DNA from 2 places in the Sodalis sp. C49 genome. Region 2 is predicted to be linked to the other one. Evidence: riboswitches for the same ligand, from Rfam matches in the RefSeq annotation. Region 2 holds a riboswitch; the other holds the start of a gene.
What was found. A riboswitch is a leader RNA that binds a small molecule or an ion and turns the genes downstream of it on or off. The one in region 2 is predicted to bind cobalamin.
Positions count from the first base shown of each region.

Region 1: another riboswitch for cobalamin. It lies ahead of ABUK12_RS04350 (cobyrinate a,c-diamide synthase); the one in region 2 lies ahead of btuB (TonB-dependent vitamin B12 receptor BtuB).

Region 1 covers NZ_CP163303.1:977,914-992,793, reverse strand. The annotation lists gene pduC (propanediol dehydratase large subunit PduC) at 1-1,318, opposite strand, end outside; gene pduB (propanediol utilization microcompartment protein PduB) at 1,337-2,149, opposite strand; gene pduA (propanediol utilization microcompartment protein PduA) at 2,146-2,430, opposite strand; gene ABUK12_RS04360 (MIP/aquaporin family protein) at 3,058-3,888, shown strand; gene pocR (transcriptional regulator PocR) at 4,118-5,053, shown strand; cobalamin riboswitch at 5,367-5,550, shown strand; gene ABUK12_RS04350 (cobyrinate a,c-diamide synthase) at 5,675-7,039, shown strand; gene cbiB (adenosylcobinamide-phosphate synthase CbiB) at 7,036-7,998, shown strand; gene ABUK12_RS04340 (cobalt-precorrin-8 methylmutase) at 8,048-8,701, shown strand; gene cbiD (cobalt-precorrin-5B (C(1))-methyltransferase CbiD) at 8,698-9,822, shown strand; gene ABUK12_RS04330 (cobalt-precorrin-7 (C(5))-methyltransferase) at 9,819-10,463, shown strand; gene ABUK12_RS04325 (decarboxylating cobalt-precorrin-6B (C(15))-methyltransferase) at 10,453-11,031, shown strand; gene ABUK12_RS04320 (cobalt-precorrin-4 methyltransferase) at 11,015-11,788, shown strand; gene cbiG (cobalt-precorrin 5A hydrolase) at 11,769-12,842, shown strand; gene ABUK12_RS04310 (precorrin-3B C(17)-methyltransferase) at 12,842-13,582, shown strand; gene cobK (precorrin-6A reductase) at 13,666-14,448, shown strand; gene cbiK (sirohydrochlorin cobaltochelatase) at 14,445-14,880, shown strand, end outside.
Region 2 covers NZ_CP163303.1:3,425,100-3,439,979, forward strand. The annotation lists rRNA gene ABUK12_RS15390 (23S ribosomal RNA) at 1-2,238, opposite strand, end outside; tRNA gene ABUK12_RS15395 (tRNA-Ala) at 2,616-2,691, opposite strand; tRNA gene ABUK12_RS15400 (tRNA-Ile) at 2,882-2,958, opposite strand; rRNA gene ABUK12_RS15405 (16S ribosomal RNA) at 3,034-4,576, opposite strand; gene murI (glutamate racemase) at 4,928-5,806, opposite strand; gene btuB (TonB-dependent vitamin B12 receptor BtuB) at 5,751-7,628, opposite strand; cobalamin riboswitch at 7,698-7,887, opposite strand; gene trmA (tRNA (uridine(54)-C5)-methyltransferase TrmA) at 8,020-9,129, shown strand; gene ABUK12_RS15425 (hypothetical protein) at 9,289-9,918, opposite strand; gene ABUK12_RS15430 (hypothetical protein) at 10,123-10,638, opposite strand; gene ABUK12_RS15435 (hypothetical protein) at 10,758-11,276, opposite strand; gene ABUK12_RS15440 (YijD family membrane protein) at 11,577-11,942, opposite strand; gene fabR (HTH-type transcriptional repressor FabR) at 11,948-12,592, opposite strand; gene sthA (Si-specific NAD(P)(+) transhydrogenase) at 12,803-14,203, shown strand; gene oxyR (DNA-binding transcriptional regulator OxyR) at 14,186-14,880, opposite strand, start outside.

The DNA of each region.
Region 1 (14,880 bases), 2.4 Mb from region 2:
TGGCGGCGGTGACCTCCTCGTCGCTAATGGGCGGCAGGCCCATGCCGGCGAACGTGGCCTGCAGCGCGCGCGCCGCTTTATTACGAATGGCCACCACGTCTTCCTCGCGCACCGGGCGCAGCCCGCCGTCCACTTTCAGATCCCGCTGCAGGATGTTGTAGTCATCGAAGTCCTCGGCGTCTTCATTGGAGCCGGCGAACATATTGTCGTAGTTCGGCACCGCCGAATAACCGGAGGAGATAAAGTCGGTGCCGGGCAGGAATTGCATCAGCAAACGCGCGGTACGGCGCATATCGGAATGGGTGAAGGTCTGGTCGTTGCTGGAGGCGCACTCCAGATCCAGTGACGAGCAGATCAGGTTTTCCGCCAGCACCGCGCGGATGCCCGAGGGGACCGCCGACGGGATGCCGATACAGCTTACCGACCCGTTTTGCAGCCCCTGCACCCCGGCGGCGCGGGTAATAAAAATACAGCGGGCTTCCAGGTACAGCATGGATTTACCTTCGGCGTAGCCCATCTGCACTTCCGAGCCGGAACCGGAGGTAAAGCGCATCTTCAGGCCGCGCGAGGCGTAGGAGGAGGCGAGAAATCCTTTCGACCAGGGCGTATCGTCGCCGTCGGTAAACACCGGTTCCGTGCCGTAAACCGAAATGGTTTCGGCATAGCAGGTATGGCCCAGCATGCCGAGTTTCAGTTCGGTGGCTTCCTCCAGCGAGCATTGCGTCAGCACGCCCGGCCGGCCGACCTGCGAGCCGATAAGCAACGCGATGGCGTTAAACGGCGCGTAGCGCGCCACCGCCACGGTGGTTTCCTGTTCGTCAAAGCCGCGGAAGGCCCCTTCGGCGGCGTCGGCGGCAATCTGCACCGGATTGTCCTGGATATTGGTGACGTGCGCCTGCTGCGAGGGAGTGCGCCGGGCGCGCATCTTCTGCATCGACATCATCATCTCCACCACGTTCATCTGCGACATCACTTCGACGATTTTCGCCGGCGTCATGGCGGTGGTCAGCGGGATGATATCGGCGCGCGACACGTTGGGGTCGCACAGCATTTTTGCCAGTTGTACCGAATCCATCGCCATGACTTCTTCCGACCGCGCCAGGTTAATGCCGTAGTTGGCGATAAAGTGATCGATCAGATCGAAGTCGGCGCGGGCCTTGCCGTCGAGTTCGGTAACCTTGCCGTCGACGATTTTGATCGACGGCTTGGGGTCGTTGGGACTTTCCATGGCTATAAAGCCTTCCTCGACCCACTCTTTGACGAAACCGTCCTGGTTAACCGGCCGTTTCGCCAGCGCTTCAAATCGCTTGGATTTCATGCCATCCCCCACAAGGAGTTAAATATAAGACGGACGATCGTTATGCGGCACCGCGCCGAGCGTGCCGAGCAGGGTCTTGCCGATTTCACGGGCGGAGGTCACCGCCTGGCGCACCGCGCCGGAATCGCCGGAGACCACCAGGATCACTTCGTTGCTAAAGCTGGTGCCGTTGGACGGGGAGCTGTAGGAAACCACATCGACGTTGGCGGATTTCACCGCCGTATCGGCCATCACCACGCCGATGGCGGCGGGGGCGCCGACTATCACGCCGCAGGCTTTGCCGATCGGCGCGCCGAAGGCTTTCTCCAGCGCGTAGCTGGCGCGGGCGCTATACTGCAGCTCGATATGGCCCGCCTCATTGCTGTAGACGTCGCCGAACGTCCGGTCCAGTTCCTTGAGCGCCACTTCCACCGCCCGTTTCACATCGGACACGTCCTCGCCGCCGAAAATGATCAGCGAGCCGTGTCCCGCGCCGCCTTTGGTGTCGCGGGGTAATTCGATGCTGACCACTTCGGTATTGGTCGCCTTGACCGCCTCGTCCGCCGCCATAATGTGCGGACCCGCGCCGATGCGCGTGCCGAGAATACCGATCGAGCGGTAGCGTTTTTCCAGTTTCATCGCCGTCAGCACTGCGCTGTCGACATTGGCGATCACCAAACCGATGGTGTCGCCCATGGCCGTGCCGACGAATTCCGTCAGGTTACAGGTGTTTTCCGACATATCCGGACCTCGTTCCAATGGGGAGAGAGAAGGGGGCGCCGCGGGGGCGTCGTCACCGATTTTCGCCATCACCTGGGCCAGGATCGCCTCGATGACCTTATCGGTGTTCATTCGCGGGTTCCTTTAGGCAAAAATTTCTCCACATCCGCGTGGGGACGTGGGATGACATGGGTGGCGATCACTTCACCGACGTTGGCCGCCGCCATGGCGCCGGCATCGGTGGCGGCTTTCACCGCGCCGACGTCGCCGCGCACGATAACCGTCACCAGACCGGAACCGATTTTTTCATAACCGACCAATAACACATTGGCCGATTTCACCATGGTATCGGCCGCCTCAATCGCGGCGGTCAGACCTTTGGTTTCCACCATGCCCAGGGCTTCTTGTTGCATTTTTATTACCTCGACCAATCATTAAAATTCTGAGGATGTCCGAGGTAAAATATACGCATAAGCGATAAAAAATAGTGGCTTGATTAGGGTGAAAATAGAAGAAATGATTGGCGGTGGCATAGCAAAAAATTGTCATTTCAACTTGCAAATGCGGCGCCCTGGCTGGATTTTATCGACTTGTGCAATAACACCAATTAATTTTTTACCTTCCATAATTCAATAATTGATCTTGAAATTCAGGCCCGGCTGTGATTTTTCCGGCGACCCGTTAACGGTAAAAAATAATGCCAGAGCAATAATATAGTATGGCGAAAAAACGGCAATGCCTTGCGCGGCAAGGCTTGCAGCGCCTATGACCCATAAAAATTATCGACTGTGGCGATTATTTTATATTTTAAAAAACGAAATTTTATGTCTTGTTTTTGTTACGTAAAAAGATAATTGCAGGCGAGATCTCATTTGATTGATAAATAACTTTGCTAAACGCCATGGGGGCATATAGCGTAGTGTCTTGAAAGTCTTATGTTCATTAAAAAGATTTTTTAAAAATAGACAAAATGTCAGTCGGAAGCAAGGCGGTTTCACGCTAATAATTATTTTATTTCGACCTCATACAGGAAAATTACGATGAGCGACACTCTACGAACGGTAAAAGGGCAATGTGTTGCCGAATTGCTGGGTACCGGGCTGTTTATGTTTTTCGGCACCAGCGTGCTGTGCGCGGCCAAGCTCGCCGGCGCCAGCTTCGGCCTGTGGGAGATTTGCGTGGTGTGGGGGCTGGGCATTGCGCTGGCGGTGTATCTGACCGCGGGTATTTCCGGCGCCCATCTGAATCCGGCGATAACCATTGCCCTGTGGCTGCTGGCTAATTTCGAGGGCAGGAAAGTGCTGCCCTATATCCTGGCCCAGGTGGCGGGGGCCTTCTTTGGCGCGGCGCTGACCTATCTGCTGTACCATAATATGTTCGGCCTCTACGAGCAGTCCCACCAGATGGTGCGCGGCAGCCAGGAGAGCTTGTTCCTGGCCAGCATCTTTTCCACTTATCCGGCAAGCGCCATCAGCGTCGGGCTGGCCGCGTTGGTGGAAACCGTCATCACCTCCATCCTGATGGGGCTTATCATGGCGCTGACCGATGACGGCAACGGCGTGCCCAAAGGTCCGCTGGCGCCGTTGCTGATCGGTATCCTGGTGGCGGTGATCGGTGCGTCCACCGCGCCATTGACCGGTTTCGCCATGAATCCGGCGCGTGACTTCGGCCCCAAGCTGTTCACCTTTTTTGCCGGCTGGGGCGAGGTGGCGATGACCGGAGGCCGCGAGATTCCCTACTTTATCGTGCCCATCGCCGCCCCCATCGTCGGGGCGATCCTGGGCGCCGCGGTATACCGCTTCCTGATAGCGCCCCATTTGCCCGGCAATATTAAACAGGACGCGGCGGGACAACCGCCGCTGCAATCTTAAACCCCGGGCAACCCGGCCGGCACCCGGCTTCAGGACCGGGTGCCGGCGCAATCCTATAATTGTGTGATAGAGCACGGTTTTGAATAAGGAAAAAATGATTAAATCCCAAACGGCTTTAAGATATTGCGTCGTAATCGCTGCATCTTTCATTAAAACGTAACAATCAGGCGAAATATATCTTTTTTGTTACTGGTTTATTAAAAATAAGTAAAGCGCGAGAGGGCATAATATGAATTCCGGTAGTTTTATGGATTCAGAACTGATAAATAAAATCGCGCATGATTTCGCTAATGCCACCAATTTGGCTGTAGTGGTAGTCAATATCCACGGCGAGGAAGTTTCGGATTTATATCATTTCACCCCGTTTTGCCAATCATTGCGCCAGGATCCGGAAATGGGCCGCCGCTGCCGCATGAGCGACCGCTGCGGCGGACTTGAAGCCTCTAAATCCAATCAGCCCTGTATCTACCGCTGTCACGCCGGGTTGACCGATTTTTCCATTCCCCTGGTCATCGGCGGCCATTTGGTGGGATTTGTGCTGTGCGGCCAGGTGCGCATCAATGATACCGTCAAGCTGCCCGAAGTGCAGGAGAGCAGTTCCTTCACCTGGCGCCAGAACGGCGTGCTGGCCGAGCATTTCGAGAACATTCCGGTTATCGATTACGACCGGCTGCTGTCTTCCGCCGATCTGCTGAAAATCATCGTTGATAATTACCTTAAGCAACAGCTTGATTTCGTGGTAATTAAAGAACACGCGCCGGCGAGCGCCGGGCACCGGGCGGCGATCCCAAGCGCGCATGACGGCAAAATGAAAAAGGTGCTGCGTTATATCGACAGTCATTACTCCGAGGACCTGCGTCTTGAGGACGTGGCGGCGATGGTCTATCTCAGCCCTTATTATTTCAGCAAATTATTCAAAAAATACCAAGGCGTGGGTTTTAACGCCTACGTGAACCAGCAGCGTATGGAAAGCGCGCGCCAGATGCTGGAGCAAAGCGACTGGTCCATCGCCGTCATTGCGCGCAACCTCGGTTTTTCCCAGGCCAGCTATTTTTGCAAAGTATTTCGCCAGGCCTATCGCATTACCCCCCAGGCGTATCGTGAGCAGCGTTTATCCGCGCTGAATAACAGCCCGGCGAAAAATATCGCCATGCCGCGTAATTAATCCTTTTTCCCTTTTGTCGCTTTAATTATTGTGACGTTATTATTTCCAGCCGATCGTGATCTCATTTTTTAAATTTAACCAACGCTATTTAATGCTATGGCTTTCGCCGCTGAAAATGGCCGCTCATCGCGCCATGCCGTGGCATGGCTAATTGCCGATAGCTAAAAAGTGTTATCCCCCGACAATAAATTTTAATCAAATCACCGCCGGCGAACATTTTTTTTGATCCAATCCGGGGTATATTTTCCCCAGATACTTTAGATTAACGATGACAGGGGCGCCGCCGGCAACGATTTGCCATTTCCGCGCGGCGCCAATGCCAATGTTACCAGGTTGCACGCGCCGCAAGGCCGTCAGGGAAGGAGGTGTGAATCCTCCGCAGCCCCCGCTGCTGTAATGCCGACGAATCCGGCGTCACCACTGATCGAAAATGATTGGGAAGGGCCGGAGGAGGATGACGCAAAGCCAGAAGACCTGCCTGATAACAAGAGCCGTACCGGCTCGGTAACAACTCCTTCGGTGGGAAGCGGGTTGTCCTAACGACTGCGTCGGGATAGCGCCTTTCCGCCGCCGTTGCTTACGACAATCCCGTTCGGCCCGCCCTGGCATTACGGGATACGGATGAAAGCGATACTGATTGGCGGCGCGCAAAGCGGGACCGGGAAAACATTGCTGACGCTCGGCCTGCTGCGGGTGCTGGCCAGGCGCGGCCTCAGAGCGCAGCCGTTCAAGTGCGGGCCGGATTATATCGATACCGGCTGGCATGAAGCGGTCAGCGGCATCGCCTCGCATAACCTGGACGCCTATATGCTGGGGGCTGACACGCTTAACGGCCTGTTTAACCGGCATATGCAAACTGCCGACGTGGGCGTTATCGAAGGCGTCATGGGACTCTACGACGGCCTGGGCAGCGACGGCGGCGACTGCAGCAGCGCCGCGCTGGCCAAGCAGCTGGGCGTGCCGGTGGTGCTTATTATCGACGGCAAGGCGGTATCCACCTCGGCCGCCGCCACCGTACTGGGCTTTCAACTGTTTGATCCCGCCGTCAACATCGCCGGCATTATCGTAAACCGGGTATCCTCCGCCAATCATTTCAACCTGATTAAAACCGCCATTACCCGCTACTGCGATCTGCCGGTGCTGGGGTATCTGCCGCCGCTCAGCGACTGGGCATTGCCCTCCCGGCATCTGGGCCTGGTGCCGGCGCAGGAAAACCGGCGCCTGGAGGCGCAATGGGACCAACTGGCGGATGCGGTGGAACAGCATATCGATATCGATTGTCTTCTGCGTCTTGCCGACTGCCAGCCCGCGCCGGGCCGCCTGCCCGCGCCGCCCGCCGCGCCGCGTTATGCGCAGCTGACGCTGGCGCTGGCCGAGGACGAGGCGTTTCATTTCTATTATCCGGATAATCTGCAGCTCCTGCGCGATATCGGCGTGCGTATCGTGCCGTTCAGCCCGCTAAACGATCGGGAACTGCCGGCGTGCCAGATGATTTACCTCGGCGGCGGTTTTCCGGAACTCTTCGCCGACCGGCTGACGGCCAACGGCGCGATGCGGGCGGCGCTGCTGCGGGCCGGTCTGCAGGGCACGGCCATCTACGCCGAATGCGGGGGGCTGATGTACCTGGGGACTTCCCTGGAGGATCAGCAGGGCCGCGTCTTCCCCATGGTCGGCCTGTTGCGCGGCGTCAGCCGCATGAGCGAGGGACTCAAGCGTTTCGGCTATTGCGAGGGGCGGGCGCTGGCCGATAATCTGCTGACCGCCAGGGGAGAAACGTTACGCGGTCACGAATTTCACCATTCCGAATTTATCACCGATGAGCCGCCGCTGTTTACCCTCACCAAACGCGCCGCCGGCGGCGAGGTAAAACAGTGGCCGGGCGGTTATGGCGACGCCACGCTTCTCGCCAGCTACCTGCATGTGCATTTTTACCAGCGCCCGGCCTTGCTGCGGCGCTGGCTGGATAAAGGATGCGAGCTGCTATGACCTTGAGCGCCTACCTCGCCGGCTACCTGCTGGATCTGTGGCTTGGGGATCCGCCGCACTGGCCGCATCCGGTGCGCTGGATAGGCCATGCCGTCACGGGCCTGCAACGCGTTATCCGCCGTTGCTGCCGCAGCCGCCGGGCGCTGTATATCGGCGGCGGCGCGCTGTGGCTGCTGGTGGTGGGCGGCAGTGGGGGATTGACCTGGGTCTTGCTGCGCCTGCTGTCCTTTTCGCCCGCGCTGGAGTGGCTGGCCACCGCCTGGCTCACCTACACCCTGCTGGCGACCCGCTGCCTGCGCGATGCCGCCATGGCGGTTTATTACGTGCTGCGCGCGGACGACCTGGCGGCGTCGCGCCGGCAGCTGTCCTACATTGTCGGCCGCGATACCCAGCACCTGACGCGGCCGCAAATGATGCGCGCGGTGGTGGAAACGGTAGCGGAAAACAGCGTTGACGGCGTGATAGCGCCGCTGTTCTGGCTGTTTATCGGCGGCGTGCCGCTGGCGATGGCCTATAAGGCGGTCAATACCCTGGATTCCATGGTGGGGTACCGCACGCCGCAGTACGAAGCCATCGGCTGCGTATCGGCGCGAATGGACGACGCGGCCAACTGGCTGCCGGCGCGATTGGGCTGGCTGCTGCTGGCGCTGGCCGCCGGCCTGTTGCGTCTGGACGGGCGCGGCGCCTGGCGCATTGGCTGGCGCGACCGCTATCAGCATAAAAGCCCGAACTGCGCCTGGTCGGAGGCGACGGTGGCGGGCGCGCTGGGGGTGCGGCTGGGCGGACCCAATGATTATTTCAGCATCCGGGTGGAAAAACCCTGGATTGGCGAGGCGCGGCGCGAGATTGCCCTTGGCGACATCATCCACAGCATCCGCTTGATGTATGTCGCCTCCGCGCTGATGCTGGCGACGATGTGCCTGCTCCGCGCCGGCGGCGCGGGATTAGGGTGGTGGTGAGACTTAACAGGGCTGTATAACAGGGCGCAGGCCCGGAGCTGTAACGCGAATGAGTTATATCAAACAACCGCAACAAATCGAGCGCACCAGTTTTGCCATTATCCGGGAGATCATTGCCCGCGAGCGTCCCGATTTCCATTTCCAGGATATCTGGCAGGAAAAAATCATCCTGCGCGCCATCCACACCAGCGCCGACTTCGACTGGCTGGATATTCTGCATTTCTCGGCCGGCGCGGCTGAACGCATGGCCGACGCCCTGAGCCGGGGCTGCACGATATATACCGATACCACCATGGCGCTGTCCGGCATCAATAAGACCGCGCTGGCGCAGCTGGGCGGCAAAGCGGCTTGTTATATCGGCGATGCCGGTATCGCCGAGCAGGCGCGGGCGCAGGGCATGACGCGCTCAATGGCGGCGGTGGACTATGTGGTGGCGCGCGCCGGCCGGGAGCCGGACAACAGCCTGTTTGTGTTCGGCAACGCGCCCACCGCGCTGTTTCGCCTGCTGGAGCATGTCGGTCGGTCGGATTACCGGCCGCAGGGGGTGATAGGCGTGCCGGTGGGGTTTGTCGGCGCCAGCGAATCCAAGCAGGCGCTGGCCGACAGCCCGTTGCCGTGCATCGCCGCGCTGGGCCGCAAAGGCGGCAGCAATATCGCCGCGGCCATCGTCAACGCCCTCCTTTATCAGCTGCGGGAGGCATGATGGACGACGTGGTCTGGCACAACGGCCGGGCGCTGCGCAAGGGGTATACCACCGGATCCTGCGCCACCGCGGCGGCTAAAGTCGCCGCCGAGATGCTCTTGCGCCAGCAGGTGATAGATACCGTTTCCATCGTGACGCCGTCCGGCGTCACGCTGTGCCTGAACGTCGAGCTGCCGTTGATAAGCCCCGGCGAGGCCACCGCCGCCATTCGCAAGGACGGCGGCGATGACGTGGACGCCACCGACGGCATGCTGATTTTTGCCCGCTTAAGACTGCGCGCCGATGCCGCCATTATCATTGAGGGCGGCGCCGGCGTGGGCCGGGTAACCCGCAACGGCATCGGCCTGGCTATCGGCCAGGCGGCGATTAACAACACTCCCCGTCATACCATCGAGACGGCGGTGCGCGAGGTCATCGGGCCGGATCGCGGCGCGGATGTGGAGATTTTCGCCCCGGAAGGGGAAGCGCGGGCGCGGAAAACCTATAACGCGCGCCTGGGCATCCTGGGCGGTATTTCCATTATCGGCACCAGCGGCATCGTGACGCCGATGTCGGAGGAAAGCTGGAAGAAATCCCTGTCGCTTGAGCTGGGCATGAAGCGCGCCGACGGCATGGACCGGGTGATCCTGGTGCCGGGCAACCACGGCGAGCGTTTCGTCGGCGAACGGCTGGGTATCGATAAGCGTTACGTTGTCACTATGAGCAATTTTGTCGGCTATATGCTTAAGGAGGCGGAGCGCCTGGGGTTTCGCCAGATCCTGATGGTCGGCCATTTCGGCAAACTGGTGAAGGTGGCGGCGGGGATCTTCCATACCCATAGCCATATCGCCGACGGACGCATGGAAACGCTGATTGCCTGGCTGGCCTTGTGCGACGCCCCCCACGCGCTGATGCACCAGGTGGCGGCGTGCGTGACCACCGAGGAGGCGATGGCGTTAATCGACGCCGCCGGCTGGCAGCGGGTATACCCGGCCATTGCCGCGCGCGTCGCCGCCCGCATGGCCGAGCTGTTGCGTTTTTCCTCTGCGCCGCCCCGCTGCGATGCGCTGCTGTTCTCCTTCGATCAGCAGATCCTCGGCAGCAGCCGGCCGGCGGCGGAATTGAGAGAGGCCTTCCGATGAACAGGAGGGTTGACGATAACGGCCACCGGCACGCGCCCCGGTTAAGCGTGGTCGGGCTGGGGCCGGGGGATGGCCGCTACCTGACGCCCGGCGCCCGGCGGCTGATCGATCAGTGTTCGGTGCTGATCGGCAGCCCGCGCCAGCTGGCGTGTTTTCCTGGATTCCAGGGCGAAAAGCGGTCGTTCGGCCCGTCCCTGGAGGCGCTTGCGGCCTGGCTGGACGCCCATCCCGACGTGGACACGGTGGTGCTGGCTTCCGGCGACCCGCTATTGTACGGCATCGGCGATTACCTGAGCCGGCGCATGGGGGCGGAAAACCTGCATATCGAGCCGGGGATCAGCGCGGTGCAATACCTGTTTTCACGCCTGCGCATGGCGATGAACGATGTCTATCTCACCAGCAGCCATGGCCGCGCGCCTGATTTTGATTTTTTGCTGCTGCACCCCAGGGTGGCGATGGTCACCGACGAACGCATCGGTCCTTATGAAATCGCCCGCGAGATCCTGGCGCGCGAGCGGCCGCGGGTCATGATTATCGGCGAAAACCTGTCCTACCCCGATGAACGTATCCACCGGCTGCCGCCCGCGCAGGTGGCGCGGCATTATGCAATGAACGTGGTGGTGATCCTCGATGAGAGATGAAGAATTTATCCGCGGCCCGGTGCCGATGACCAAACGCGAAATCCGGCTGGCGTCGGTGGACCGGCTGGAGCTGGCGCAGGCCCGGCTGCTGATTGACGTCGGCGCCGGTACCGGCAGCGTCGGCATCGAGGCGGCCAGCCGCTACCCCCAGCTGCGGGTGATGGCGGTGGAGCGCAATCCCGACGCGCTGGCGCTGATTCGCGCCAACAGCGCCAAATTCGCCCTGGACGAGCGTATGGACATCGTGGCCGGCGACGCGCCGCTGCCGCTGGCGGTAAGCGCCGATGCTGTTTTTATCGGCGGCAGCGGCGGCAACCTGGCGGCGATTATCGGCTGGGCCGGTGAACTGCTGGTGCCGGGCGGACGCCTGGTGATTAACCTGATTTTGCAGGAGAACCTCGGCGAGGCGCTGGGCGCGCTGCGCCAGGCGCCCTTCGTCCGCGCGGACTGCGTCCAGATGCAGGTTGCCAGCCTGGCCCCGCTGGGCAGCGGACACTTTTTTAAACCGAACAATCCCGCTTTTATTATTTCCTGTCTCAAGGAGAACACTCATGACAGAGCCCTTTGACCGCCGGCTGATCTGGTTTGTCGGCGCAGGACCGGGCGACCGGGAACTGATCACCCTGAAAGGCTACCGGCTGTTATGCGCGGCGGACGTGGTGATCTACGCCGGATCGCTGATTAATCCCGCGCTGCTGGACTATTGCAAGCCGGGCGCGGCCTGCTATGACAGCGCCGGTCTCAACCTGCGGCAGATTATCGGCCATATGAGCGAGGGTATCGCCGCCGGCAAGCTGGTGGTGCGCCTGCAAACCGGCGATTTATCCCTGTACGGCTCGATCCGCGAACAGATTGAAGAACTGGCGTTGCTGAATATCGGTTTTAGCACCGTGCCCGGCGTCAGCGCGTTTCTCGGCGCCGCGGCGCAGCTTGGCGTGGAGTATACCGTGCCGGAAGTGGCGCAAAGCCTGATTATCACCCGTATGGAGGGGCGCACGCCGACGCCGGCGCTGGAAGCGCTGGAAGCGTTTGCCGCGCACCGCACGTCGATGGCCATTTTCCTGTCGGTACAGGCTATAGAGCGCGTGGCGCAGCGGCTGGTGGACGGCGGTTATCCCAGCGACACGCCGGCGGCGGTGATTTTCAAGGCCACCTGGCCGGAGGAAAAAACCGTACGCGGCACGCTGGCGGATATCGCCGGCAAGGTCCGCGCGGCAGGCATCGGCAAGACGGCGCTTATCCTGGTGGGCGCCTTCCTGGGCGACGAATACCACTACTCCAAACTGTATCACGCGGAATTCACCCATGAATATCGTCAAGCCTGAGTCGGTCGCCCTGTTTTGCCTGACCCCCGGCGGCGTTCAGTTGGCCAAACGGCTGTCGGCGCTGATCCCGATGACCTGTTTTACCAGCCAGAGTTTGCTGGAGCCGGGATTTGATGCGTTTCACGGCACGCTGTCCCATACGGTGGCGGAAGTGTTCAATACGTATTCGGCGCTGATATTTATCTGCGCCACCGGTCTGACGGTGCGGGTTATCGCGCCGCTGATTAAAGATAAGTTCAGCGATCCGGCGGTGGTGGTGATCGACGATCGCGGCCACCATGCCATCAGCCTGCTGTCCGGTCATATGGGGGGCGCCAACGCGCTGACCGGCTATATCGCCGGGCTGATCGGCGCCACGCCGGTGGTTACCACCGCGACCGATGTCAACCAGCTGGCCGCGGTGGATATCCTGGCGCAGCAGTTGAACGCCACCATGACGGATTTTCGCCAGACGGTGAAAAAGCTCAACCAGTTGCTGGTGTGCGGCGGGCGCGTCGGGCTGTATTGGGACCAGACGTCGCTGGCGACGATAAAAATGCGCTGGCCGGAAGAGTATTGCGATACCCGCGGCCTGGTGCTGGTCACCGATCTGGACGATTTGCCCGAACTGGACGCGCTGCTGTACGTCAGTTTGCACGACAGCGTGCCGGAGGTGCCGGTGCCGGTGTATAAACTGGTGCCGCGCTGTGTGGTGGCGGGTATCGGCTGCCGGCGCGACACGCCGCCGTCCACCGTGGCGAACCTGCTGGCGCGGCAACTGGCGGGACTGCATATCGACCCGCTGGCGCTGCGCGCCATCGGCAGCGTGGCGATTAAACGCGACGAACCCGCGCTGCGCCATCTGGCCAATCAATGCTGCGTGCCGTTCGAGATTTTTTCCGTCGATGCCCTGAAACCGGCCGCCGCCCGATTCCCCGGCTCGGACTTTGTGAAGCGCGTGGTGGGCATCGGCAGCGTCTCCCAACCCGTCGCCTGGCTGATGAGCAACGGCCGCCTGGTGGGCGATACGCTGCGTACCCAGGGCGTGACCATAACCTTAGGAGTTTCCTGCTGATGCTGTATGTGATTGGTATCGGCCCGGGCAGCCAGGCCGCGATGACCCTGGAGGCGCTTGACGCCATCCGCGACGCCGACATTATCGTCGGCTACAAAACCTATACCCACCTGGTCAAGCACCTGACCGGCGACAAACAGGTGATCAAGACCGGCATGTGCAAGGAAATCGAACGCTGCCAGGCCGCGATCGATCTGGCGGTCACCGGCCAAAAGGTGGCGCTGATCAGCAGCGGGGACGCCGGCATCTACGGCATGGCGGGCCTGATCCTGGAACTGGTGACGGCGCAGGGGCTGGACGTGCCGCTGAAGCTTATCCCCGGCGTCACGTCCAGCACCGCCGCCGCCTCGCTGCTGGGCGCGCCGCTGATGCATGATTTTTGCCATATCAGCCTGAGCGATCTGATGACCCCCTGGCCGGTGATTGAACGGCGCATCCTGTGCGCGGCGCAGGCGGATTTCGTGATCTGCTTTTACAATCCGCGCAGCCACGGCCGGCCGGATCACCTGGCCAACGCCTTTGCCCTGATGGGCCGTTATAAATCGGCGCACACGCCGGTGGGCGTGGTACGCGCCGCCGGGCGTAAAAAACAGGAAAAATGGCTGACGACGCTCGGGGATATGGACTTCGCGCCGGTGGACATGACCTGTCTGGTGATTGTCGGCAACCAGGCGACCTATTGCCGTGACGGCCTGATGATCACGCCGCGCGGCTATCAAATCCAGGCGGACGCGCAGTGACGGCGGGCCGGATATGCCCACCTGCAGCAGCCCGGGAGCCGGTTGACGGCGGCGGCGGGATTGTCCGCGCGCCGGCGCCCCAGGTGCATATCCTCGGCGGCACGTCCGACGCGCTGGCGTTATGCCGGGTGATGGCCCGGCGCGGAGTGTCCTATAGCCTGTCGGTGGCCACCGCCACCGGCGAGGCGCTGGCGGCGGGCGTGGGCGGCGCCAGGCAGGTGGGCCGCATGGACGCCGCCGGCATGGCCGGGTGGCTTTCGGGGGCGCGCTGGGTTATCGACGCGTCCCATCCCTATGCCGAGCTGGCGTCGCAACATCTAGCGGCGGCGTGTCGGGCGCTGGCGCTGCCGTTGACGCGTTATGAACGTCCCAGCGATATCGACGCCATCACGCATCCCCGTTTATTACCGGTGGATTCGATAGAGCAGGCGTGCCGGACGGCGGCGGCACTGGGACAGCGCATCCTGCTGACCACCGGCAGCAAACAGCTGGCTGATTACGTCAGGCTGCTGCCGGGCAAAACCCTCATAGCCCGCGTGCTGCCCACCGCCGCGATCCTGGCCCAGTGCGCGGAGCTGGGCCTGGGCGTCAGCCAGGTGATCGCCATGACCGGTCCCTTCAGCCGCGAGCTGAACCTGGCCCTGTACCGCCAGTACCGGCCAGAGGTCATGATCACCAAGGAATCCGGCCGGGAAGGAGGCTACGCCGAAAAGGTCTTGCCTTGCCTGGCGCTGAATATCCCCTGCGTGGTCATCCGCCGGCCGCTGATGCGGTGGGATGACGTGATAAGCACGCCGGACGCGTTTGCACACCGGCTGGACCAGTGGCTGAACGCCGCCGGCACGGCGAATAAGGAATCATCATGAAAAAAGCGCTGTTGACCATCAGTTTCGGCACCACCTACACCGAGGCGCGCGAGCGCAATATCGACGCCTGCGAACGGCGGCTGGCCGCCGCATTCGCCGATCGCGTCCCGTTTCGCGCCTTCACCTCCGGCATGGTCATGCGCAAGCTGGCGCAGCGGGACGGCCTGTTTATCGATTCGCCGCAGCAGGCGCTGGAAAAACTCTGGCAACAGGGCTATCGGGATGTGGCGATCCAGTCGCTGCATATCATCAACGGCGATGAGTACGAAAAAATCCTGCATCACGCCGCGGCCTGGCGCGGACGTTTCGACCGGCTGCATATCGGCGCGCCATTGCTTAACGACGAGCGCGATTACGGGCGGCTGATGGCGGCGCTACAGGCGCAAATGCCCGCGCTGGCCGACGACGAGCGGGTGGTGTTTATGGGGCACG
Region 2 (14,880 bases):
CTGTCCTCGACCCAGATTATGGGCCGGAGTTAGAACATCAAACATTAAAGGGTGGTATTTCAAGGTTGGCTCCATGCAGACTGGCGTCCACACTTCAAAGCCTCCCACCTATCCTACACATCAAGGCTCAATGTTCAGTGTCAAGCTATAGTAAAGGTTCACGGGGTCTTTCCGTCTTGCCGCGGGTACACTGCATCTTCACAGCGAGTTCAATTTCACTGAGTCTCGGGTGGAGACAGCCTGGCCATCATTACGCCATTCGTGCAGGTCGGAACTTACCCGACAAGGAATTTCGCTACCTTAGGACCGTTATAGTTACGGCCGCCGTTTACCGGGGCTTCGATCAAGAGCTTCTCCTTACGGATAACCCCATCAATTAACCTTCCGGCACCGGGCAGGCGTCACACCGTATACGTCCACTTTCGTGTTTGCACAGTGCTGTGTTTTTAATAAACAGTTGCAGCCAGCTGGTATCTGCGACTGGCTTCAGCTCGGGGAGCAAGTCCCTCCACCTAATGCCAGCGTGCCTTCTCCCGAAGTTACGGCACCATTTTGCCTAGTTCCTTCACCCGAGTTCTCTCAAGCGCCTTGGTATTCTCTACCTGACCACCTGTGTCGGTTTGGGGTACGATTCGATGTGACCTGGAGCTTAGAGGCTTTTCCTGGAAGCGTAGCATCAATTCCTTCACCACCGTAGTGGCTCGTTATCACGCCTCAGTGTTGAATGAAAAAGCGGATTTACCTGCTCTTTCCACCTTCACGCTTAAACCGGGACAACCGTCGCCCGGCGAACCTAGCTTTCTCCGTCCCCCCTTCGCAGTCACACCCAGTACAGGAATATTAACCTGTTTCCCATCGACTACGCCTTTCGGCCTCGCCTTAGGGGTCGACTCACCCTGCCCCGATTAACGTTGGACAGGAACCCTTGGTCTTCCGGCGAGCGGGCTTTTCACCCGCTTTATCGTTACTTATGTCAGCATTCGCACTTCTGATACCTCCAGCAGCCCTCACAGGCCACCTTCGCAGGCTTACAGAACGCTCCCCTACCCAACAATACCCGAAGGTATCGCTGCCGCAGCTTCGGTGCATGGTTTAGCCCCGTTACATCTTCCGCGCAGGCCGACTCGACCAGTGAGCTATTACGCTTTCTTTAAATGATGGCTGCTTCTAAGCCAACATCCTGGCTGTCTGTGCCTTCCCACATCGTTTCCCACTTAACCATGACTTTGGGACCTTAGCTGGCGGTCTGGGTTGTTTCCCTCTTCACGACGGACGTTAGCACCCGCCGTGTGTCTCCCGTGGTAACATTCTTCGGTATTCGCAGTTTGCATCGGGTTGGTAATCCGGGGTGGACCCCTAGCCGAAACAGTGCTCTACCCCCGAAGATGAATTCACGAGGCGCTACCTAAATAGCTTTCGGGGAGAACCAGCTATCTCCCGGTTTGATTGGCCTTTCACCCCCAGCCACAAGTCATCCGCTAATTTTTCAACATTAGTCGGTTCGGTCCTCCAGTTAGTGTTACCCAACCTTCAACCTGCCCATGGCTAGATCACCGGGTTTCGGGTCTATACCCTGCAACTTAACGCCCAGTTAAGACTCGGTTTCCCTACGGCTCCCCTAAACGGTTAACCTTGCTACAGAATATAAGTCGCTGACCCATTATACAAAAGGTACGCAGTCACCCTGATAAATCAAGGCTCCCACTGCTTGTACGTACACGGTTTCAGGTTCTATTTCACTCCCCTCGCCGGGGTTCTTTTCGCCTTTCCCTCACGGTACTGGTTCACTATCGGTCAGTCAGGAGTATTTAGCCTTGGAGGATGGTCCCCCCATCTTCAGACAGGATATCACGTGTCCCGCCCTACTCATCGAGCTCACAGCACTTGTACCTTCGGATACGGGGCTATCACCCTGTGTTGCCGGACTTTCCAGACCGTTCTCCTGATACAAATGCTGATGGTGACTCTGGGCTGTTCCCCGTTCGCTCGCCGCTACTAGGGGAATCTCGGTTGATTTCTTTTCCTCGGGGTACTGAGATGTTTCAGTTCCCCCGGTTCGCCTCAATACGCTATGGATTCACGTAATGATAGTGCAACGAATTGCACTGGGTTTCCCCATTCGGACATCGCCGGCTGATAGCGCTTCATATCAGCTCACCGGCGCATTTCGCGGATTAGCACGTCCTTCATCGCCTCTGACTGCCTAGGCATCCACCGTGTACGCTTATTCACTTAACCTCACAACCCTAAAGTGTCTGTGTTGCGACTGGCTGCACACTGCCATGGCATCGTTGCGCGGTGCTCGCCATGCTCATGGACATTGAGTCCACTCCGCTGGCTGCGCGCCGTGCGCCTTGCCCTGACACTGTTCGCACAGTCTCACCCTGGTGAGAGTAAACCCTCGCCTGGGCTACAGAGATTGCCATCGACACGGCAATCATTAGGTTTGCTTGCTTTGAGAGAATCGCATACTGATTTTGCTCAGCATGTTTTTTTCAAATTTTCAGCTTGTTCCGGATTGTTAAAGAGCATGTATTTCGCAGCATACTCATAAGAGTGTGCTCTGAAATAAATAAGAAAAACCAGACAATCTTACCACCCATCCCATCAGGAAATGGTGGAGCTAAGCGGGATCGAACCGCTGACCCCCTGCGTGCAAAGCAGGTGCTCTCCCAGCTGAGCTATAGCCCCAAGTCGTTTAACCTTTTAACATCAACCAGACTCTTTCCCGCACTGAAATTGCTGTGCATCAATTAAGCTACAAAGCAATGGCATTTAGAAAGGAGAACAACTTGATAGCCCATTCGTTTCCAGGCAAGGCGTGGGGTCACGAAGTTTATTGAAATAAACGAGTGGCGCCGCAACGCAGCATGGGAAGGAATGGTAGGCCTGAGTGGACTCGAACCACCGACCTCACCCTTATCAGGGGTGCGCTCTAACCACCTGAGCTACAAGCCTATAGAAGGTTTTTCTTGCTCGTTACAGTTATCAGACAATCTGTGTGGACACTACACAATCTAGTATCTATTTCGGTAAGGAGGTGATCCAACCGCAGGTTCCCCTACGGTTACCTTGTTACGACTTCACCCCAGTCATGAATCACAAAGTGGTAAGCGCCCTCCCGAAGGTTAAGCTACCTACTTCTTTTGCAACCCACTCCCATGGTGTGACGGGCGGTGTGTACAAGGCCCGGGAACGTATTCACCGTGGCATTCTGATCCACGATTACTAGCGATTCCGACTTCATGGAGTCGAGTTGCAGACTCCAATCCGGACTACGACGCACTTTGTGAGGTCCGCTTACTCTCGCGAGTTCGCTTCTCTTTGTATGCGCCATTGTAGCACGTGTGTAGCCCTACTCGTAAGGGCCATGATGACTTGACGTCATCCCCACCTTCCTCCGGTTTGTCACCGGCAGTCTCCTTTGAGTTCCCACCATTACGTGCTGGCAACAAAGGATAAGGGTTGCGCTCGTTGCGGGACTTAACCCAACATTTCACAACACGAGCTGACGACAGCCATGCAGCACCTGTCTCAGAGCTCCCGAAGGCACGTTCGCATCTCTGCAAACTTCTCTGGATGTCAAGAGTAGGTAAGGTTCTTCGCGTTGCATCGAATTAAACCACATGCTCCACCGCTTGTGCGGGCCCCCGTCAATTCATTTGAGTTTTAACCTTGCGGCCGTACTCCCCAGGCGGTCGATTTAACGCGTTAGCTCCGAAAGCCACGGCTCAAGGCCACAACCTTCAAATCGACATCGTTTACAGCGTGGACTACCAGGGTATCTAATCCTGTTTGCTCCCCACGCTTTCGTACCTGAGCGTCAGTCTTCGTCCAGGGGGCCGCCTTCGCCACCGGTATTCCTCCAGATCTCTACGCATTTCACCGCTACACCTGGAATTCTACCCCCCTCTACGAGACTCTAGCCTGCCAGTTTCAAATGCAGTTCCCGGGTTAAGCCCGGGGATTTCACATCTGACTTAACAGACCGCCTGCGTACGCTTTACGCCCAGTAATTCCGATTAACGCTCGCACCCTCCGTATTACCGCGGCTGCTGGCACGGAGTTAGCCGGTGCTTCTTCTGCGGGTAACGTCAATCAACAAGGTTATTAACCTTATCGCCTTCCTCCCCGCTGAAAGTGCTTTACAACCCGAAGGCCTTCTTCACACACGCGGCATGGCTGCATCAGGCTTGCGCCCATTGTGCAATATTCCCCACTGCTGCCTCCCGTAGGAGTCTGGACCGTGTCTCAGTTCCAGTGTGGCTGGTCATCCTCTCAGACCAGCTAGGGATCGTCGCCTAGGTGAGCCATTACCTCACCTACTAGCTAATCCCATCTGGGTTCATCCGATGGCGTGAGGCCCGAAGGTCCCCCACTTTGGTCTTGCGACGTTATGCGGTATTAGCTACCGTTTCCAGTAGTTATCCCCCACCATCAGGCAGATCCCCAGACATTACTCACCCGTCCGCCGCTCGCCGGCAAAGTAGCAAGCTACTTCCCGCTGCCGCTCGACTTGCATGTGTTAGGCCTGCCGCCAGCGTTCAATCTGAGCCATGATCAAACTCTTCAATTAAAAGCTTGATGCTCAAAGATTGTCATACTGTTAATCTTATGAATTAACTGTTTGTTCACTCTTCAAGACTTGGTATTTTGTGTTTCGATACGGTCTTGTGAGTGCCCACACAGATTGTCTGATAAATTGTTAAAGAGCATGGCCAGCGTGCATCAATCTCACCTGGCGCGGGTTGCGTATATTACGTTTTCCCGCTGAAGAGTCAAGCTTTTATTTGCCCGAACCGGGCGCTTTTCCCTTCCCGACCCGGCATCGCGTTAGCGTTTGTTCCCGGTCAGTGGAGGCGCATTATAGGGACTTTCCCCAGCCTGACAAGTACTTATTTCACATATTGCGCCGACCGCTGAATTATCACACAACCGCAGGCTGCATCGGCAATTTTTCCAGCGAAACGAAGCCATAGCGCTGTAATACCGGTACCAGCTCCATGGCCTGCGGTGAAGCCACCAGGCAATAGGCCTGGTTCGCTTCCGTCGAATAAGCACCGTCTATTTCATGGGCGATAAGCCAGGCCGCGCGTTTGGCGATCGCTGAACCGGAATCCACCAGCCGGGTACCGTCCGGCAACACCGCTTTAAGCTCGTCGCCTAATAATGGAAAATGGGTACAACCAAGGACCACAGTGTCGGGCGGCTCGGGAAGCCGCAACCAGGGGCGCAGGATTTTCTGCAGCACCGGCAGGGCGATGGTTTCGCCATGAAGCTTGGCTTCAGCAAGCTCCACCAGCTCGGCGGATCCAAGCGTAATGATATGGCAATCCGCGGCGAATTTAGCGATCAGCTCATGGGTATAGCTACGGTGCACGGTGGCGCGGGTAGCCAACAGCCCGACGATACCATTACGGGTTAGCTTGGCGGCGGGTTTTATCGCCGGCACTACGCCGACAATAGGGCACTCAAACCGCTCGCGCAGGGCCGGCAGGGAAATGGTGCTGGCGGTATTGCAGGCGACAATCACCATATCAAGCACGTGCAGGCGCTGCACCGCCGCAACGATATTCACGACCCGCTGGACAATAAAGTCTTCCGGCTTTTCGCCATACGGAAAAGCCTCATTGTCGAATACGTAGATATAATGCGGGTCCGGCAACAGTTGCCGCACTTCATCATAGATAGATAAACCGCCCACGCCAGAGTCGAAAATCAGGATCGTGGGCCGTTTGATGTTGCTACCGTCAGAAGGAATAAGTTCCGGTGAGATAAAATTCTCGCTCTGCGGTCTGGTAGCCATAAGCCGTCTCATAGTCTTTGTCGAACAGATTGGCTATTCTACCACGAACCGTCAGATGGGGGGTTAGCGGATAAGAGGCGGCGATGTCCCACAAACTGACGCCGCCCATTCGCACCCGGTCATTCGTGTTGTAGTTGGTATCGTAACGCTCGCCGAGATAACGGTAGTTAAGCGACCAGTCGATATCGGCCACCTGCCAATCCAGCTGATATTTCACCTGCTGCTTGGCGCGTCGCGCCAGCACCTGATTGGTGGTGGCGTCGCGGGGATCGAGGTACTCCAGCGTCAGTTGATGCTGCAGCGGGCCGGTATAGACCGAGCCGGTCCATTCCACACCTTTGATCCGCGCCTTGCCGATATTCTTATAAGTGTCGTCGTTGGTGTCATAATCAATCAGGTTGTCGATATCGTTGCGGTATGCCGAGACGCGCCAGGTCAGCGGGCCGGTCAGCCCTTCCATCCCGCCCTCCCACTGCTTGCTCTCCTCGGGTTTTAAATCTTCGTTGCCGCCAAAACCACTGTAAAGCTGACTCAGGTTGGGTGCCTTGTAGGCGGTGCCGTAAGACCCGATAAGCCGGTAGCCCTCAATGAACTCCCAGGCGGCGCTGGTTTGCCACGTGCCGTGCCAGCCGAACTGCGAATTATCATCACCGCGCACCGCGCCCTCGAGGGTAACCGGCCCGACAAGCTGCGAAGCGGTGGCGTAGATACCGGTATTGCGTTGCTCATAGCCGTCGGTAAGGTAACCGGTGCCTGGTTCGGTGGTCTGCTTTTGCCAGTCCACCCCAGCGCCTGCCGTGCCATGGCCTGTCTGCAGGGTATTGCTCCACTGCGCATTATACTGTTTGGAATCGTCAAGGGTGGCGGAGGCGGAATAGGGTCCATATTGAGGATCGTAGTTATAATCCTGAGTATGGTTATAGCTAAAGGACAGCTGCGACGCGTAGATCCCGTCCTGGTAACGCATGCCGGTATCGTAAGTACGGCTGTAGAGTTTACGGGTATCGGGCAGCGCGTCAAAATGATCAGGGTCGGTATAGGCGTAGCTGCCGTCATAGCCGCTGCGGTTGTCGTAGCCATAGGCGCGGGCAAAACCGCTGAACTGCTGGTTAAAGATATGATCAAGCGAGGCAAACAGCGTTTTGCTCATAAAACCATCGCGGTCGGGCTGCGCGGGATCGCCATAGGTATCCGGCAGGTTGGCGCGCACATCAAAACCATGGGTATAGGTATAGTTGCCCGCAACGGTGGCGGTGGTGTCCTCTCCAAGCTGTTGCTGAGTGGAGCCATCATAGGTTTGATAGCCATGGGACCCTATGCCGGTGCTGAGGGTGGTGCCCGGCTGCTCGCGTGTGGTAATGATATTCACCACGCCGCCGATGGCGTCCGACCCATAGACCGCGGAACGCGGGCCACGGATATATTCGATGCGCTGCACCAGGGACAGCGGAATCTGGCTAAGGTCGGAAGAACCTGAGATGCCGGCCTGGTTCAGCCTCACGCCGTCTATCAGCACCAGGGCATGGCTTGAATCGGTGCCGCGGATAAACAGTGAGCTTTGCTGCCCCAATCCGCCGGATTGGGCGATATCCACGCCCGGCAGACGGCTTAGCGCTTCGGCCACCGATTTGATCTGGCCGCGGTCGATATCGCTGCGGGTAACCACGCTGGTCGGTGCCAGTACGGTGGATATTGGCTGGGGAAAACGGTTGGCGGATACGACCATCATTTGCGCGGCCTGATCCTGGGCGCCGTCTTGCGCCCACCCGGAGAATGCCGTGACGCAGAGCGCCAGCAGCACGGTATTGTTAATCTTAGGCATTGCCATAGCATCCAAATGATAAAATAGGATGCCGCAGGTTCCATGTTTGATGGCTCGCGATAAACAGGGATATTGCGACAGAATACCGGCAGGTTTTCGGGCTTGGGATGCGTATAATACGCCAGGCGACGACTTCCCATCATAAAGACAGTGTCTGCTTGCGCGATCGCCCTGAAGTCCCCTTACCGCTGCGCGTCAGCTCCAGCTTTCCACTGGATTCCCTTTTAACTTACGAAAGACCGGACAATAATCCTACAATCAAAGAGATAAGCATGTCTATAGCACTAATAATCAAACTATTTATAAGCGCAACAACACTGGACATCACCGGTTTATCCCCTACAATCCCCCATAAAGTGGTACAAATAACGGATATTAGCGAGAGATCATCATGACCGACGAGACGTTACCCATTAGCGCGTATGAAACCCAACTGGCGGAAAAAGCCGCTCGACTGAACGCGATGATGGCGGCGTTTCAGGCGCCCGAGGCGGAAATATTCCGCTCGCAGCCCGAACATTACCGGATGCGTGCTGAATTCCGGGTCTGGCATGATGAGCAGGATTTGTATCATATAATGTTTGATCAGCAGACCAAGGACCGGATCCGCATCGATCACTTCGCCGCCGGCGGCGAACTGATGAACCGATTGATGGTCGCCATGATGGACGCATTGCGGCCATCGCCGATCCTGCGGCGCAAGCTGTTCCAGCTTGATTACCTGACGACCCTGAGCGGTGAAGCGGTGATTACCCTTATCTATCATCGTCCGTTAGACGACGAATGGCGCGAGCATGCGGGCGCGCTGCGCGATCATCTGAGGACGCAGGGTTTTGCGGTCAACCTGATTGGCCGCGCCACCAAAACCAAAATTTGCCTGGACCGTGATTATGTCGATGAGCGCTTGCCGGTGGCGGGACGGGAAATCATTTACCGTCAAATCGAAAATAGCTTTACCCAACCCAACGCCGCCGTGAATATCCAGATGCTTGAGTGGGCGCTCTCGGCCACTGAACCGGCACAAGGGGATCTGCTGGAGCTGTATTGCGGCAACGGCAATTTTTCCCTGGCGCTGGCGGGCAATTTTAACCGGGTGCTGGCCACGGAAATAGCCAAGCCTTCGGTGGAAGCGGCACAGTTTAATATCGCCGCCAATCGAATGACCAACGTGCAGATTATCCGCATGTCGGCTGAGGAGTTTACCCAAGCCATGCAAGGGGTGCGGGAGTTTACCCGCCTGAAGGACATCGACCTGGCAAGCTACCGCTGCGAAACCATATTTGTCGACCCGCCGCGCAGCGGGTTGGATGATGCCACCGTCAGGCTGGTGCAGGGGTATCCGCGCATCCTGTATATCTCATGTAACCCGGAATCGTTGTGCGGTAATTTGACAACGTTGGCGGAAACCCACCGTATCGAACGATTGGCGCTGTTTGATCAATTTCCTTATACCCGCCATATGGAATGCGGAGTGCTGTTAACCGCCAAAACGCAGCCATAGATCAATGGCACCTAAAATGAGGCTCTTACGCATGCTTCGTGCCCGCCTAGAGCCGCTGATTCCCCTTAAAGGATGTTTATTTGTCGCTCTCATAGTCAATGCTGGTGACATTTCAGCTTGACCGACCGCCCCCGGGGTGCGGACAGCAAAGGCGCTGAACTAGCAATCGAAGCCTAAAGCGGTATCGTTTATCTTCATGAGACCGAGATAAAATAACGCACCCATAAAAAAACTGACCATGGACATCTTTAACATGCCAGGCTTATGATTAAACTGGTTATGGGCGGCTTGATAAACATAATCTATTACAAAGGCTGCAGCGCCGGCCATAAGTCCGGTCATGAAACAATTTACCAGCGTATTTTCAAATAGCTCGTGGCGCCACTGTTCTGTATCGCATCTCGTGCGGATTTCACTGCATATCTCCTTCAACTCTGCGCAAGACTTTTCCATCGCTAACGTTTTATCAATGTTAATCCTGCAATCTTGCAGCGGTTTCCAGCATCCTTCCAACTCAAGCTGGAAGTAGCATCGGTCGGCCCTTGCGGCTTTCAGGCTACCTAACAAATCATAAATTAACTTATTTGTTAATGATACGGTAAGCGGGATGGAAATCACCGATAAAGGATTAGAGCAACAAAACGCCGTGGCGGAATTGCAGGCACGTGCCAATTTCGTCATCAACTTAAAAAATTTGCTTGTCGTATTATTGTGATATTTATCGGCATGAGACACTTGGCTGACCATCCCGGCATTATTCTTTTCTCGATTATTAATTTCAGGGTTCATATAATGATTCCTCGGCAAGGGATTAAATGGCATAACGATGTAAAAAGACGAAAGCGCTGATAGACTATTTTCACAAATAAAGGTTAAACTCCCCGAAGCCGGTAATATCCCTAACAACCGCCCGGGTCGGTGCCTGCAAGCGGCAAAATTGATCCCGAAGTTAGCCGGTTCGCTTACAGTAGCCGCCTGACCAGATTAACTATCCTATTGGGTAATATTGTCCAGTTCAATGTCGATAAAGTTTGTATAAGCCACACCGGCTAAAGCGCCTACGATAAAACCAATTCCTACGGTATAAAAAACACTATCACGATGACGCAGCGGATCCGCACCACAAAATGATTTGCATGATTCTAGCGCACAGCCTGCGGCGAATCCCGCAGCGCCGCCGCCCAACATGCCGATGCTCAAACCCAGGCCCATGATTTTGCCTTTCCATTCCCTGACGTCCAGATGGGTAACGGGGGGCGGCTTGCTGATATTTTGGATTGAAACAGCGATAAGCCGTTGGGCGCCAAAGACGATACCTATTGCCGACGCGGCAGACAAAGTGACTACAGACAGGGTCTTGATAAAGGGTAAGGCGCTGTTGGCCGCGCCGCTAAATGATCTGGCAAAACGCGTAACGCCCTGACCGAAACCATTATCCCCCTGGCTAATCTCCTCTAAAGGGCAATGGGTTGTTGTGGTCGGCATTGTTGGGTCTGAGACAGGCATCATTAACTCCTATCAATACTAACTAATTTTCTATTACATAAAATCGATCCGAAGATAAACTGAAGGCTGATATTTCTACCTATCATCATAAGAATACCCCCCGCCATAGGCCTTTTTAAGAATCACAGATAATTAAGCGCACTTGAAAAGTGAGGGTACCATAACAAGCCTAGAGAGAAATAGAATAAGGCGACTATACAGTACATAGCTAATGGAACTCTAGCAATACGATTAAAATTAAATAACTTATTAATTAACGAGTTTATATTACCGAGCGTAAACCCAGCGACAAAACAAGCCGCCATGATACCCATACATAGCTTATAGTTGAAAATATTATACTGCGGATCATATATCTGCAAGCTGGTAGAACCCATAGGGGGTGCTTCATTTCGGTTGGTCACAATAGAAATTCCTCGGAAATAGCTATTTGCCGACAGCGCCGTGGACAGGGCAACCCCTGCTTTATAGCAAATTTTAGGTAGCGTCATTACAGCATTGTTGACCTGGACTAATGGCTGGGAAAACAGGGGGCGCGCAGAAAACTCATCGTCAGTCTCATCATCCGATGAAATATAAAAAAAATTGTCATGTATTATTTTATTACTAATATTTATGTTGGAGAAATTAGAATTACACATAATTAACACCCTATTTTACTTGAAGTAAAACTTCATTTGCTTATATTTTACAAGGCTAACCGCAGGAAAAAAACTTTACTATAAATACATAAAAAACAACAGGAGAGAATATCTTAATGAAAATTTTTGTATAGCATTCAAAAAAATTAATAATTATACTTTTCTCTTTGATAAATTAGCAACCTTTGAGCATAGCGGAGTTCATTTTGTAAAACGACGGATTATACGTCATTTAAAAATAGCAGATGCGGTCTTCGCGTTCAGTATTGGCTATTGTTTAATAATCCAGGCTCAAGAAATTTATGAATCCCGTTGGATTTTGTCTAGCCGTTTCAATTTGCGCCCAATCCAGAATACCAGGACCACCATCAGGATGGCTGGAATAAAATTTGAGCCGATAACCGGGTATTCCACCCGGATAATAGCACTGTACATCAACAGGCCCAGCAGGAAGCTTACCGCCGCCAGGGAAGGATAACCCTCCGGCATGGCGCAGTCGCGATAATGATGGTGCAGGCAGTATACCGACAGCACCAGCGAAATCAGCGGGAAGATGGAAAAAGGCACAATAGTGCTGAACAGGGCCGCGAAGGAGCCGTTAATGGATAAACCGGCAATCAGCGCCAATAGGAGCGTGCCTTTTTCACCCAGGGGTCGTGTCGTCATATTATCTACCTGCTTGCGTCAAAAGAGAGGGCGGTCGACTTTTCCTGTTCCCGGCGATACCAGTAAAACGCGCCCTTCGAAATCATGCGCAACTGAAGGACCAGCCTCTCTTCCAGCAGCCTGCGCTGATTGACGTCCACGTCCAGCGCTTCCGCGCCGGCGTTAAAGACAATGATAACCATGGCCTCGGCCTGGGCTTCGGTGAAGCTGCGCGGCATATGGTTTTCCAGCTCGAGGTAATCGGCCAACTCCGCGATAAAATGCTGTATTTCCCGGGCGACGGCGGCGCGAAACGCCGCCGAAGTGCCGGATCGCTCGCGTAGCAACAGGCGAAAGGCGTTAGGGTTATTGCCGATAAACTCCATAAACGTGGCCACCGACGTACGGATAACGCTGCCGCCTTTAGCGATACGCTGGCGCGCCTGGCGCATCAGTTGGCGCAGCATCAGGCCGCTTTCGTCCACCATGGTCAGGCCCAGTTCATCGACATCGCGAAAGTGGCGATAGAACGAGGTGGGCGCAATGCCGGCTTCACGGGCTACTTCGCGCAGGCTCAGGCTGGCAAAACTACGCTCGGCGCTTAACTGGCTAAAGGCCGCTTCGACAAGGGAACGACGGGTCCGCTCTTTTTGTTGCGCTCTGACGCCCATAGTCCTGACCTGCCCCACATTACCGGTAAAAATGCCACTATATCAAAATTTGTTGCAACAGCGTTGATACAAACTGCGAATTTTGACGTAATGTTGTTCGCCGTAGGCGCCGGTGCCATAGACCAAGAAAAAAGGCCGTGAAGATTGGGATCTCCCGTCTACAATGTTACATTGACGTTGTGATTTTGTATAAATATAGGCTAAGCCGGTATGCAACCACAGTACGATTACGATGCCATTATCATTGGTTCAGGCCCGGGTGGGGAAGGCGCCGCCATGGGCCTGACGAAACAGGGCGCCCGCGTCGCGGTTATCGAACGCTATAACAGCGTCGGCGGCGGCTGTACCCATTGGGGGACCATTCCCTCCAAGGCGCTGCGCCAGGCGGTTAGCCGGATTATCGAATTTAACCAGAATCCGCTGTATAACGGTAGTCAACATCTGCCGCGCGCCAGCTTCGCCGATATCCTGCATCACGCCGATAGCGTGATAAAACAGCAGATCCGGATGCGCCAGGGATTTTATGAACGTAATCAGTGCCGGATTATTACCGGCGACGCGACTTTTGTCGATGCCCATACCGTCAAGGTCCAGTATCCGGATAATACCGCCGAGCATTTCAGCGCGGCGCATATCGTTATCGCCTGTGGTTCCCGTCCGTATCACCCCAACGATGTCGATTTCACCCATCCGCGCATTTATGACAGCGATTCCATCCTGGATTTAAAGCACGATCCGCAGCATGTGATTATTTATGGCGCCGGCGTGATCGGCTGTGAATATGCATCAATCTTTCGCGGCATGAACGTCAAGGTGGATCTGATCAATACGCGCGACAGGCTGTTGGCCTTTCTCGACCAGGAAATGTCGGACGCGCTGTCATACCATTTTTGGGAAAACGGCGTGGTTATCCGCCATAACGAAGAATATGAAAAAATCGAAGGCACCGAGAATGGCGTGGAAGTCCACTTCCGTTCCGGCAAAAGGATGCGCGCGGACTGCCTGCTGTATGCCAATGGGCGCACCGGCAATACCGATTCGCTGTCCCTTGGCAACGTGGGACTGGAGGCGGACAGCCGGGGGCTGATTAAAGTCAACAGCATGTACCAGACCGCCCTGACGCATATTTACGCCGTCGGCGATGTTATCGGCTACCCAAGCCTTGCCTCGGCCGCTTATGACCAGGGGCGAATCGCCGCACAGGTGATCATCAAGGGCCAGGCCAATGTGCAGCTGATTGAAAATATACCCACCGGTATCTATACCATTCCCGAAATCAGCTCGGTGGGTAAAACCGAACAGGAATTAACGCTGCTGAAGGTGCCGTACGAAGTGGGACGGGCGCAGTTCAAGCATCTGGCGCGCGCGCAGATTGTCGGCATGAATGTCGGCAGCCTGAAAATCCTTTTTCACCGTGATACCCGGCAGATACTCGGCATCCACTGCTTTGGCGAGCGCGCCGCGGAGATCATCCATATCGGCCAGGCCATCATGGAGCAAAAAGGCGAAGGCAATACTATCGATTATTTCGTTAATACCACCTTCAACTATCCCACCATGGCGGAAGCCTTCCGTGTGGCGGCGCTGAACGGCTTAAACCGCCTCTTTTAAGTCGGTACCCATATAGGCCTGCATATGGGTGCGTATCGACTCGGCCAACTGCTCATAGCGGGCGCGCAGCGGTGAGCCGGGCCGGTAGACCAACGCCACGGTGCGTTTCGGCTCGGGTTTATAGCATTTCATATAACAGACGCCGTCACGCTTACGCTCATTAGGCACCGCCAATGCGGGCAGCAAGGTAATGCCGCTGCCGGCCGCCACCATGTTGCGCAGGGTTTCCAGGCTGGTGGCGCGAAAATGCGTATCCTCGTCGGCGCCGGCCTGGAAGCAGAAGCCCAGCGCCTGATCGCGCAGGCAATGGCCGTCTTCCAGCATCAACAGCTTCTCCCCCGATAAATCCGACATCGGCACACGTTCACGGTCCGCCCAGGGATGATCGGCATAAACAGCCAGTTGCATCGGTTCATCGAATAACGGGATTTCGATAAAAGCTTCGCTCTCTTTTACCAAGGCCAAGATGGCGCAATCGAGTTTGCCGCTGTCCAGTTGCAGCAGCAGTTGACTGGTCTGGGCCTCGTGCAGGTACATTTCCAGCTTTGGGTAGGTCTCATGCAGGGTGGGGATAATATGCGGCAGTAAATAGGGGCCGACGGTAGGGATCAGGCCGATATGCAATGGGCCGGACATGGACTCCCCCTGCTGGCTGGCCATCTCGCGCAGTATTTTCA